One region of the Streptomyces sp. NPDC088745 genome, then DNA from elsewhere that is predicted to be linked to it. Evidence: riboswitches for the same ligand, from Rfam matches in the RefSeq annotation. Region 1 holds a riboswitch; the other holds the start of a gene.
What was found. A riboswitch is a leader RNA that binds a small molecule or an ion and turns the genes downstream of it on or off. The one in region 1 is predicted to bind glycine.
Positions count from the first base shown of each region.

Region 2: another riboswitch for glycine. It lies ahead of gcvT (glycine cleavage system aminomethyltransferase GcvT); the one in region 1 lies ahead of gcvP (aminomethyl-transferring glycine dehydrogenase).

Region 1 covers NZ_JBIVLB010000014.1:8,326-14,554, reverse strand. Annotated here, with positions in the region: gene ACIP93_RS29225 (DUF5999 family protein) at 222-419, shown strand; gene gcvP (aminomethyl-transferring glycine dehydrogenase) at 541-3,429, opposite strand; glycine riboswitch at 3,630-3,726, opposite strand; gene ACIP93_RS29215 (PRC-barrel domain-containing protein) at 3,854-4,171, shown strand; gene ACIP93_RS29210 (DNA polymerase IV) at 4,256-5,611, opposite strand; gene ACIP93_RS29205 (MerR family transcriptional regulator) at 5,725-6,229, opposite strand, start outside.
Region 2 covers NZ_JBIVLB010000011.1:9,374-15,602, forward strand. Annotated here, with positions in the region: gene gcvH (glycine cleavage system protein GcvH) at 1-95, opposite strand, end outside; gene gcvT (glycine cleavage system aminomethyltransferase GcvT) at 250-1,365, opposite strand; glycine riboswitch at 1,511-1,608, opposite strand; gene ACIP93_RS25765 (AAA family ATPase) at 1,764-2,423, shown strand; gene ACIP93_RS25770 (hypothetical protein) at 2,481-3,068, opposite strand; gene ACIP93_RS25775 (enhanced serine sensitivity protein SseB) at 3,547-4,305, shown strand; gene ACIP93_RS25780 (enhanced serine sensitivity protein SseB C-terminal domain-containing protein) at 4,465-5,247, shown strand; gene ACIP93_RS25785 (ABC transporter permease) at 5,672-6,229, shown strand, end outside.

The DNA of each region.
Region 1 (6,229 bases):
GGCCACCCCGAACCACCCGAAGAGAGGGGGCAGTTGAGCTGAACCGTCCGCACGGGTGACGCGTCCTTGTTCAATAAGAAGAGCTGCCGTGAAATCCCTGCGGAACGACGCCCGTAGGGCAACACTGGGGACCGGACCAACTGATACGGGGGGCGGCCATGAACACCGATTCGAGCCGCGAGAGCACCTTCACCACCACCACGCAGCGAAAGAACCCTTCCATGTGCCAGCACCAACCACCCTGCCCGACCGCCGAATCCGCCGACCGGGAGGCCGCCCACCCGATGGCGCACCACCCGGAGCAGGGCTGGAGCCTGCTGTGCAACGGCGTCCTCCTCTTCGAGGACACCGGCGAACTCCTGCCCGACGGGCAGATCATCGCCCCGCACCGCCCGCTGGACGTGGCCACCGCCGCCTAGGCGTACGCCGCGTCCGACCACCGGCGTCGTACGCCGGGAACAGGACGTACGACGCGGGGGCCGGCCCGGAGCATCCGCTCCGGACCGGCCCCCGACCAGGTCGATCACTGGCTGCCGACCGTCAGTTGTCGTACTCGTCCATCGGGGGGCACGAGCAGACCAGGTTGCGGTCGCCGAACGCGCCGTCGATGCGCCGCACCGGCGGCCAGTACTTGTCCGCCGCCGAGACACCGGCCGGGAAGACGGCCTCCTCGCGGGTGTACGGGTGCTCCCACGCGCCGCCGAGCGCGGCCGCGGTGTGCGGGGCGTTGCGCAGCGGGTTGTCCTCGGCGGGCCACTCGCCGCCCGCGACCTTCTCGATCTCGCCGCGGATCGCGATCATCGTGTCGCAGAACCGGTCGAGCTCGAACAGGTTCTCGCTCTCCGTCGGCTCGATCATGAGCGTCCCGGCGACCGGGAACGACATGGTCGGCGCGTGGAAGCCGTAGTCGATGAGCCGCTTGGCGATGTCGTCCACGCTCACGCCCGTCGCCTTCGACAGCGGACGCAGGTCCACGATGCACTCGTGCGCGACGAGGCCGTTCGGGCCGGTGTAGAGCACGGGGTAGTGCGGCTCCAGGCGCTTGGCGATGTAGTTCGCCGCGAGCACCGCCACCTGCGTGGCCCGCTTGAGCCCCTCGCCGCCCATGAGGCGTACGTACGCCCACGAGATCGGCAGGATGCCGGCCGAACCCCACGGCGCGGCCGAGATCGGGCCGACGCCCGTCTCGGGGCCGGCGGACGGCTGGAGCGGGTGGTTGGGCAGGTACGGCGCGAGGTGCGCGCGCACACCGACCGGGCCGACGCCCGGGCCGCCGCCGCCGTGCGGGATGCAGAAGGTCTTGTGCAGGTTCAGGTGGCTGACGTCGCCGCCGAACTTGCCCGGCTTCGCCAGCCCCACCAGCGCGTTGAGGTTGGCGCCGTCGACGTACACCTGGCCGCCGGCCTCGTGCACGGTCGCGCAGATGTCGGCGACGTGCTCCTCGAAGACGCCGTGCGTGGACGGGTAGGTGATCATCAGCACCGACAGTTCGTCCCGGTACTGCTCGATCTTGGCGCGCAGGTCCTCGACGTCGACCTCGCCGTCGTCGGCGGTCCTGACCACGACGACCTTCATGCCGGCCATGACGGCGCTCGCGGCGTTGGTGCCGTGCGCGGAGGACGGGATGAGGCAGACGGTCCGCTGCTCGTCGCCGTTGGCCCGGTGGTACGCGCGCACCGCGAGCAGACCGGCCAGCTCGCCCTGCGAACCGGCGTTGGGCTGGATGGACACCGCGTCGTACCCGGTGACCTCGGCGAGGCGCTCCTCCAGCTCACGGATGAGCGTGAGGTACCCGGCTGCCTGGTCGACCGGCGCGAAGGGGTGGATCTGGCCGAACTCGGGCCAGGTCACCGGCTCCATCTCGGTGGTCGCGTTCAGCTTCATGGTGCAGGAGCCGAGCGGGATCATGCCGCGGTCGAGCGCGTAGTCGCGGTCGGCGAGCCTGCGCAGGTAGCGCAGCATCGCGGTCTCGGAGCGGTGCGCGTGGAAGACCGGGTGGGTCAGGTACGCGTCCGTGCGCAGCAGCCCCTCGGGCAGCGCCTCGCCGATGTTCCCGTCCAGCGCCTCGATGTCGCCCTCGACACCGAACGCGGCCCAGACGGCGGCCACTTGCGCCCGTGCCGTGGTCTCGTCACAGGCGAAGGACACCAGGTCGGCGTCGACCCGGCGGATGTTCACGCCGTTCTCCCGCGCGGCGGCGACGACCTCGTCGGCCCGGCCCGGAACCCGTACGGTCAGCGTGTCGAAGTACGCGCCGTGCACGACCTCCACACCGCCGGCGCGCAGCCCCTCAGCGAGGATCGACGCGTAGCGGTGCGTGCGCCGCGCGATGCCCTTGAGCCCCTCGGGCCCGTGGTACACGGCGTACATCCCGGCCATCACGGCCAGCAGGACCTGCGCCGTGCAGATGTTGCTCGTCGCCTTCTCACGGCGGATGTGCTGCTCACGCGTCTGGAGCGCCAGCCGGTACGCCTTGTTGCCGTCGGCGTCCACGGACACGCCCACGAGGCGGCCCGGCAGGCTGCGCGCGAACTTCTCGCGTACGGCCATGAACCCGGCGTGCGGACCGCCGAAGCCCATCGGCACGCCGAAGCGCTGCGTGGTGCCCACCGCGATGTCCGCGCCCAGCTCGCCCGGCGACGTCAGCAGCGTCAGCGCCAGCAGGTCGGCGGCGACGGTGACGATCGCCCCGAGCTCGTGCGCGGCGTCGATCACCGGCTTGATGTCCCGCACCACGCCGGAGGCGCCGGGGTACTGGAGCAGCACGCCGAACACACCGCGCTCGGCGGCCTCGGCCGGGACGCCCTCGCTCAGGTCGGCGACGACGACCTCCACACCGGTCGGCTCGGCGCGGGTCCGGAGGACGGCGATGGTCTGCGGAAGCGTTTCCGCATCCACCAGGAACACACCGCTCTTGACCTTGCCCACGCGGCGCGCGAGCGACATGGCCTCGGCCGCGGCGGTGCCCTCGTCGAGCAGCGAGGCGCCCGAGGTCGGCAGCCCGGTCAGCTCGGCGACCATCGTCTGGAAGTTGAGCAGCGCCTCCAGCCGGCCCTGCGAGATCTCCGGCTGGTACGGGGTGTACGCCGTGTACCAGGCGGGGTTCTCCATCACGTTGCGCAGGATGACCGGCGGAGTGAAGGTCCCGTAGTACCCGAGCCCGATCATCGGGGCGAGCACCTGGTTGCGGTCGGCGAGGGTGCGCAGCTCGGCCAGGACCTCGGCCTCGGTGCGCGCGTCCGGAAGCCCCAGCGCCTCGGCGTTCTTGATGGCGTCCGGCACCGCGGCGGCGGTCAGCTCGTCGAGCGACCCGTAACCGACCTGCGCGAGCATCTTGGCCTGCGCTTCGCCATCGGGGCCGATGTGACGCTGCTCGAAGGGAATGCCACGCTCGAGCTCTGCGAGCGGAATACGACGGTTGGCGGTCATCTGCGGAAGGCCTCCTGGTCCGACACGACCTGCGAGGGGCACCACGGCACGGGTACCCGGACGGCCTCCCCCTCTGTCATCTCAACCTGAGAGCTTCACCGGAGCGCCACAGAACCGCGCCCCGACTTTCACCGTCGGTGAGGAAAGGCCACGCACCGGCCTGCGCCGGACCCGCCACCCGCCCTGCTTTCCAGAGTGACCTCGTCCGTGCGGTACAGGGGCCTGAGAGATTCCGGGGAGGAGTTGCTCCTTCGGCGCCTCCGACACGTACTCGGAGGACTCTCCCGCACGGGGTCAGCAGCCTCGGCCAGCCTACCAGCGCACTCATCGTTCGATCCCTCAAGTGGCCAGCCTCGGGAATCTGTTCTTTCGTAGTGTTTTACGGGGATTCACCCAGCAGCTGCTGCGACCAGTTGGAGGGACCGTGCAGACCGACATCGATCCGCGCAGCCTGATCGGCCGCAAGGCGTTCGACCGCAACGGCACGAAGATCGGAACCGTGGACGAGGTCTACCTCGACGACGCCACCGGCACTCCGGAATGGGCGGCCCTGCGCACGGGGCTCTTCTCCCGCGACGCCTTCGTCCCCCTGGAGCCCAGCCGCCTGGAGGACGACACCCTGCACATCCCCTTCGAGAAGTCCCTGATCCGCGACGCCCCCGACTTCGGCGTGGGCCGCCACCTCTCCCCCGAACAGGAACTCCAGCTCTACCACCACTACGGCCTCCACGTCCCCCAATGACAGGGGCGCCCCCGCGAGGACGGCGCCGGGACGAGGTCCGCGGGCCCGGGGCGAGCCGCCGCCCCGAACGGTGACCCTCCGCCCCTACCCCACCAGCGGCAGCGGCTCCCCCGCCGCCAGATCCGGGTCGTCGACCCGAAACGTCCGCACCCGCCCCGGCCCCGCCGACCCCGGTTCCTCGAACCGCACCGTCACCCGCCCCAGCCCGCTCCCCTGCACCCACCCCGGCCCGTACTCCACGTGCCGCACGTCGTGCCCGGCCAGCCACCGCCGCTCGCCGGGCTCCTCCACGGCGGGTTCCTCGACCGGTTCCGGAGCCACGGCCTCCACAGCCGCCCCGGACGCGCCGGCCGCCTCCGCGTCCCGCGCCGCCACCTGCGCGAACAGGTCCTCCTGCGTGAAGTCCGCCAGCCCCGTCACCCCCACCCCCAGCAGCCGCACGCCCCCCGTCGTGTCCACCCCCTCCAGCAACCGGGCCGCCGCCTCCCGCACGACCCCCGGATCGTCCGTCGGCCCCCGCAGGGTCTCCGACCTGGTCAGCGTCGAGAAATCGAATCTCCGCACCTTGAGCACCACGGTCCGCCCCGACCGCCCCGCCCTCCGCAGCCGCTCCACGCACCGGTCCGCGAGCCGCTCCACCTCCAGGCGGACCCGTACGCGGTCGTGCAGGTCCACCTCGAAGGTGTCCTCGACCGACACGGACTTCGCGTCCCGCTCGGCCACCACGGGCCGGTCGTCGAGCCCCTGGGCCATCCGGTGCAGCGAGGCCCCGTGCGCCTTGCCCAGCAGCCGTACGAGCTCGTCCTCGCCCGCCTCCGCCAGGTGCGCGACCGTCGTCATCCCGGCCCGCCGCAGATGGTCGCCGGTGGCGGGCCCGACCCCCGGCAGGATCCGCACCGGCATCGGCGCGAGCAACTCGCGCTCGGTCCCCGGCGCCATCAGCCGCAGCCCGTCCGGCTTGGCCTCCTCCGAGGCGATCTTCGCCAGCATCTTGGACCCCGCGAGCCCCACGGAACCGCTGACCCCGGTCACCCTCCTGATCTCGGCCCGCAGCCACTCCCCGACCGCTCGCGCGGACGCCTCGTCGTCGGCGGCTCCGCCGGCCTCCAGATCCACGAAGGCCTCGTCCAGGCTGAGCGGCTCCACCAGCGGCGACAGCCGCCCCAGCAGCTCCATCACCTGCTCGCTCACCGCGCGGTACACGGCGAAGCGCGGCACCAGGTACGCGGCGTTCGGCGCGAGCCTGCGCGCCTGCGCCGTCGGCATCGCCGAGTGCACACCGAAGCGCCGCGCCTCGTACGAAGCGGTGGCCACCACTCCGCGCGGCCCGATCCCGCCCACCACGACCGGCTTTCCGCGCAGGCTGGGTTTGGCCGCCTGCTCCACTGCGGCGTAGAAGGCATCCATGTCCAGATGCAGAATGGTCGGCGCGGTCCTCACCCCACCGATGCTGCCCTACGCCACTGACAATCGGCCGGACCGCGCACGCCGAGGCCCGGCAGCCACTGACGCGGCAGCCTTCGCCTTAAGCAGCCGAAGCCCCGCACAGGGCCTCACACGGCCCGGTTGCGCCGCCTCGCCAGCTCGTCCCCCGGGTTGTTCCCGACCAGCGTCTCGCCGGTGTCCACGCGTTCCCCGTGCAGTTGCGACAGCGCCGTCTCGACGTCCCGCCACACCACGCCCACGGCGATCCCGAAGACCCCCTGGCCGCCCTGCAGCAGGCTGACGACCTCGTCCGGCGAGGTGCACTCGTACACCGTGGCCCCGTCGCTCATCAGCGTCATCCGCTCCAGGTCCTGGAAGCCCCGGGCCCTCAGGTGCTGCACGGCGGCGCGGATGTTCTGCAACGCGACCCCGGTGTCCAGGAACCGCTTGACGATCTTGAGTACGACGACGTCGCGGAAGCTGTAGAGCCGCTGCGTGCCCGACCCGTACGCGGGCCGCACACTCGGCTCGACGAGCCCGGTGCGCGCCCAGTAGTCCAGTTGCCGGTACGTGATCCCGGCCGCCGCACACGCGGTGGGTCCCCGGTACCCGACCGTCTCGTCCGCTGGCTGG
Region 2 (6,229 bases), on a different contig from region 1:
GCGAACTCCGTGATGCCGACCGTCGCGACGCCGTCCTCGGCCGTCGCGAGCCACTCGTGCTCCTTGCTGTAACGCAGCTGCTGGGGGTTGCTCATGGCTGAATTCTCCTGGATGCGGGGGAGTGCTGAGGAACGGGGTCTTGCGGAATGAGACGGGCGTACGCCGCGAAGGGGACGTATCGGCCGCGGAGGTGCGGGCGGCGTACGTCACGTCCGGGGCGCCCCGCCCGGCGGGAGGCGCCCCGGAACGCTACTTCTGGCGCTTGTAGAAGGGGAGCGCGACGACCTCGTACGGCTCGTGCGTACCCCGGATGTCGACACCGACGCCCGCCGTGCCCGGCGCCGCGAAGGCCGCGTCGACGTACGCCATGGCGATCGGCCTGCCCAGGGTGGGGGACGGGGCGCCGGAGGTGACCTCGCCGATGACCTCGCCGTCCGCGACGACCTGGTAGCCGGAGCGCGGGACGCGGCGGCCCTCGGCGATCAGGCCGACCAGCTTGCGCGGCGGAGCGGTCTCGGCGCGCTCGGCGGCCGCCTCCAGGGACGTACGGCCGACGAAGTCGCCCTCCTTCTCGAACTTGACGACCCGGCCGAGGCCCGCGTCGAAGGGGGTGAGCCGCGTGGTCAGCTCGTTGCCGTACAGCGGCATGCCCGCCTCCAGGCGCAGCGTGTCGCGGCAGGACAGGCCGCACGGGACGAGGCCGACGCCCGCGCCCGCCTCGGTCAGCGCCCGCCACAGGGCCTCCGCGTGCCGCGGCTCGACGAACAGCTCGAAGCCGTCCTCGCCGGTGTAGCCGGTGCGGGCGATCAGCGCCGGGACGCCGGCGACGGTGCCGGGCAGGCCCGCGTAGTACTTCAGACCGTCCAGGTCGGCGTCCGTGACGGACTTCAGGATGCCGGGGGACTCCGGGCCCTGGACCGCGATCAGGGCGTACGCCTCGCGGTCGTCGCGGACCTCCGCGTCGAAGCCCTCGGCGCGGGCGGTCAGGGCGTCCAGGACGACCTGGGCGTTTCCGGCGTTGGCGACGACCATGTACTCCGTCTCGCCCAGGCGGTAGACGATCAGGTCGTCGACGATGCCGCCGTCCTCCTGGCAGATCATCGTGTACCGGGCGCGGCCGAGGCCCACGGTGCCGATGTTGCCGACGAGGGCGAAGTCCAGGAGGTCCACGGCCTGCGGGCCGGTGACCGTGATCTCCCCCATGTGGGAGAGGTCGAAGAGGCCGGCCCGGGTGCGCACGGCGTTGTGCTCGTCGCGCTCGGAGGCGTACCGCAGCGGCATGTCCCAGCCCGCGAAGTCGGTCATCGTCGCGCCGAGCGAGCGATGCAGGGCATCGAGGGCGGTGTGGCGGGGGGCGGTGCTCATGACGGAAGGACTCCCAGGGCATGACGACGGGGACGGTCCTCCCCATCTGTCATCGGAACCTGAGAGGTTCGCCGTCGCGACACGCGCGTGCGGCTTGCACCTTGGGTGGGGCCGCCCGGTGGGGGGACCCGCTTTTCAGATCTGCCTCGCCCGCGCGGTACGGGGCCTGAGAGATTCAAGGGAGGAGCTTGCTCCTTCGGCGTCCCGCGGCACTGGTGCCGAGGACTCTCCCGCGCGGATTCATACGGCCTTTGTGAAGTTGGGGGTGCACAGGGGACGCCTGGCGCGCACATCATTGCACGGCCCTCCCGGTCAGCAAATCGCTTGTCCCGCATTACCTTTTCTTTACACTTCTTGGGCAAGGGTGAGGGCATACCCGAGGGGGAGCGGTGAGGACGTTGCAGCAGCCCAGTGCATGCGTTACGACGACAGGTCCGCGGATCGCGGCGGCCGTGGGGGCGGTGGGGCCCGTGTCCACCGTGGTCGTACGCGATCTGCGGGAACGCGAGGGACGCAGTCCGCGGCGGCTGATGTTCGCCCGGGGGGACGTGGTCGTGGTGTCCGGGCTGCCCGGCAGCGGCAAGTCCACGCTGATGGGGCGGGCCGCCACGGGGGTGCGGACCATCGACTCCCAGGACGTGCGCGAGCGCTGGGACGCGAAGGCGCCGCGTCTGCTGCCCTACGCCCTCTACCGGCCCCTCGTCCGGGTGGCGCACTACGCCGGGCTGCGCCGTGCGCTGCGCTCCGGGGAGTCCGTCGTCGTGCACGACTGCGGTACGCAGGCGTGGGTGCGCCGGTGGCTGGCGCGCGAGGCCCGCAGGCGCGGGCGCGGGCTGCGGCTGATCCTGCTCGACGTGTCCCCCGAAGTGGCCAGGGACGGCCAGCGGGAGCGCGGACGCGGAGTCTCCGGTTACGCCTTCGCCCGGCACCGCAGGGCCGTCGGCGCCCTGGTCGGGGACGCGGAGCAGGGGCGGCTGCCGGCCGGGTGCGCCTCGGCGGTCCTGCTGGACCGGGACGCGGCGGGGGCGCTCAGGGAGATCGGCTTCGAGGTGGAGTAGGGGCCGGGGCCCCGGGTGCCCGCCGCCGGCGGGGTGCGCCGGCGGCGGGCGGCGGGACTACTCCGGGGAACGGGCGGCCGAGGTCTTGGACCACACCTTGGCCGCCAGGTCGATGGAAGCGTGCTGCACGGTTCCCAGGGCCTGGCGCGCCGCGCTCCAGTCGCCGGTCGCGACGGCCTTGGCGAACGCCTTGAGGCCGTCCTCCAGCGCGGTCGGGGCGGCGGCGGCCGACGGGCCCGGGTCGACGGCCGTGGGCGGCGTGCGCGTGTCCTCCGGGGCCGGCGCGGTGGCGGAGCCCGCATCCGGGTCGGCCGGCCGGAGCAGGGACAGCCGGGCGCCGGCCGACGTCGGCTCCGGGTCGTGGGTCAGCACGGCGGACGCCGTGTCGGCCAGGGTGTCCGCCAGCTCGGCCTCGAACCGGGTGCGGGCCGCCGTCCGGTCCGCGGCGGAGGCGAAGGCCAGGTCGATGACGGCCTCGGTGAGGGCGTCCAGGTCCGGCTCGGCCTGCCGGACGGGCGCGGAGGCCGCCGGGAGCCGGCCGTCGGTGGCGGTGGTGGCGGCGGCGGCCGCACCGGCGGTGCCGAGGATCAGCGCCCCGCAGAGCGAGGTGGAGAGGGCGAGGGCGGCGGTCCTGTTCGGTGCCATGACGGCGGGATTCCTTCCGGAGGGGAGAGCACGGGCGGGGCGACCTGTCCGGGGGCAGCCGGTGGAGCGGGGCGGCCGGTCGTCCCTGTCCGCCACCCTTGAACGGATCGGTACGCTCCGCAACACGAGAGGCACGGAACGTGGCCATTCGGGTGCACGCCGCGGACCCGGAGCGGCCCGGCGATAGGCTCGGGCCCAGCGCGGGGGCGGTCGGCAGGCGAGAAGGGGACGGTCCGTGGACATACCGGAGACGACGGGGCAGTACGGGGTGCCGGAGCAGCCGGGCCCGTACGGCGGCACTCCTTACGGCGCCCCGGGTGGGGCGGGTCTCCCCGGCGGTGACCCTTCCCCTGGCTTCCCCGGGGGCGGCGGCCTCTCCGGCGGTGACCCTTCCCATGGTTTCCCCGGGGGCGGCGGTCTTCCCGGGAACGGCCTGCCCGGCGGTGCTCTCCCCGGTGGTGACCTGCCCGGCGGCGGCCTGCCCGGGAGCGGCGGCCTCCCCGGTGGCGGCTGGCCCGCCAACGAGCTGGAGGAAGTGCTCGCCGCCTCTCTCGGCGACCCCGGCGCCGGCCCCCGGCTCGTCGAGGTGTTCGCCCGCTCGCAGGTCTGGATCCCGCTGCCCAACGGCGGCGGCCCCGACCAGGGCCCGCCCGACCTGCCGACCGTCGAGCTGGACGGGCAGGCGTACGTGCCGGTCTTCAGCTCCGAGCAGCAGTTCCTCGCCTGCGCCGGCGGCCACATGGACTGCGCGGTCGCCCCGGCCGTCGACTTCGCCCGCGGGCTGCCGCCCCAACTGGGCATCGTGGTGAACCCGGAAGGCGCGGTCGGCATGCCGCTGCCGCCCCCCGCCGTCGCCGAACTGTGCCGCACCGGCCGCTCCCCGCTGGACGGGCCCGCGACCGGCGGCCGGGTGCGGCTCTTCGAGCCCGACTGGCAGGACGAGCCCGTCGACTTCCTCGCCGCGGCGGCGGGGGAGTTCCAGCAGAGCGGCGTCGTCGTCACCGCCCGGCGCGCCCTGGCGAGCGTGGAGGGGGACCCGCCGGTCCTGTTCGTCGGCGTACGGCTGTCGTCGTGGGAGGGGGCGGACCGCAACGCGCCGATGGACGCGCTGGGGCGGGCGCTGGGCCGGGAGTCCGTGCCGTGGCCGGTGCACCTGCTGCTGCTCGACATGGCGCAGGACCCGGTGGTGGACTGGATGCTGGAGCGGGTCCGGCCGTTCTACACGCGCGAGCACTGAGATCCCGTACGACCGCGCGGCGGCCGGCGTCGTCGAAGGCGGGCCAAGTCTTCCCGCCCGGCACCGGCCCGGTGTCAGCGGTGCCGCTTAAGCTGTTCGATGACCACGCCACACGGGGGCGGTGTCGACACGGTGGATCGAAGAGGGGCGGGACCCAGGGTGAGCGCGTCAGGCTCCGCGGCGGCCGGACAGGTCGAGCACATGCTGCGCCAGGTGACCCCGGGGCGGTACGACGCGTACGAGGCGCTGCTGCACGCCCTCGCGGACGGCCAGGTGTGGATGCTGCTGTGGCACGGCACCGCCGGTTCCCCCGACGCCCAGTACGGGAACATGGAGGTCGAGGGCTGCGGCTACGCGCCCTGCGTGACCTCCGCCCAGGAGCTCGCCGCGAGCGGCTGGAACCGGGCGTACGAGGTGGCGCAGGGCCGTGACCTGGCCCGTGCCCTGTACCCCGACCGCTGGGGCATCTGGCTCAACCCGCACGCCCCCGGCGGCGGCGTCGGCATCCCCTGGCTCGACCTGCGGCGCATCGCCACCGGTCTGGACCGGATGCCGGCGGGGCCGCTGCGGATGAGCGAACCGGCCCTGGACATCCCGCAGTTCTACGCCCAGCTCTCCCAGAACGCGCACCGCACCCCGGCCGTCCGCGCGCTCAGCCGCGCCTGGGTGCAGCCGATGCTCGGAGCCCCCTACCTCGCCATCGGTCTGGACCTGTACGACACCAGCCGCCAGTCGGTGGAGGCGGTGCGGGCGATGATGCAGCAGTCCATCGGCGTCGTCCCGGACGGCCTGCCGGTGTCCACGGTCGCGATGACCGACGAGCACGACCCGGTCGGCATGTGGCTGCGGGCCAACGCCCGCCCGTTCTACGACCGCGACGCGCACGCCCCCGCCCCGACGGGCGCGCCGGGATACGGCTACCCGCCGTCGCGCGCCTACTGAGCCGCTCCGTCCTCTTTTCCACCCGAAGGTCCCCCCGAAAGTCCTGCCAAAAGCCACCTGAGGGGTCAATTGGCATGCCCGTGGGCAGAGTTGGGCACGTCTGCATGCTGAGACGGGGCTTGCGCACGCGACGGAAATGGGTCTGCCCCAATATGGCGGCTATGGGCGGCAGTTGGGGGTGAGTGCCGGGCGTTGCGCCCAATTGCCCACTGTTCGCCCGTCGTTCACCCGCGTTCGGATAGCGGAAAGCCGCAGTAAGCATCACGGTTGCGCATCCATTGGTCGGGGGGTCTGGCGGGGTTTGGCGTCCGCATTGAAGACTCCCCGAATCAAGGGGCGTTCCGCCCTGTGTTCGACAAGCTCCAAGCCGCCACAGCGGCGGGCAAGGGCCGACCACCGTCGGCCGAGAGGGGTCCCCACCACGATGACGGCACCATTGCACGACACCTCGCCGGACGCGGACAAGGCCGCTCCCGCCGACGTCGCGGCCGATGTTGCGAAGAAGTCGGTCGAGGGGCGGTCGCTGCGCCAGATCGCCTGGACCAGACTCAAGCGCGACAAGCTCGCGCTGACCGGCGGCGTGGTCGTCGTCCTCCTGGTGCTCGTGGCGCTCTTCGCCCCGCTGATCGTGAACCTGCTCGGCCACCCGCCGGACGAGTTCCACCAGGACAGGATCGACCCGCTGTTCGGCGTCGCCGAGGGCCTCGACGAGAGCATGTTCGCCGGTGTCAGCTCCGACTTCCTGCTCGGTGTCGAGCCCGGCAACGGCCGTGACGTGTTCAGCCGCATCGTCTACGGTGCCAGGATCTCCCTCCTGGTGGCCTTCCTCGCCGCGGTGGTCGCCGTCGTCCTCGGCACGATCCTGGGCATCGTCGCCGGTTACTTCGGCGGCTGGATCGACTCGGTCATCAGCCGGGTCATGGACATGCTGCTGGCCTTCCCGCAGCTCCTCTTCATCATCTCGCTGGTCTCGGTGCTGCCG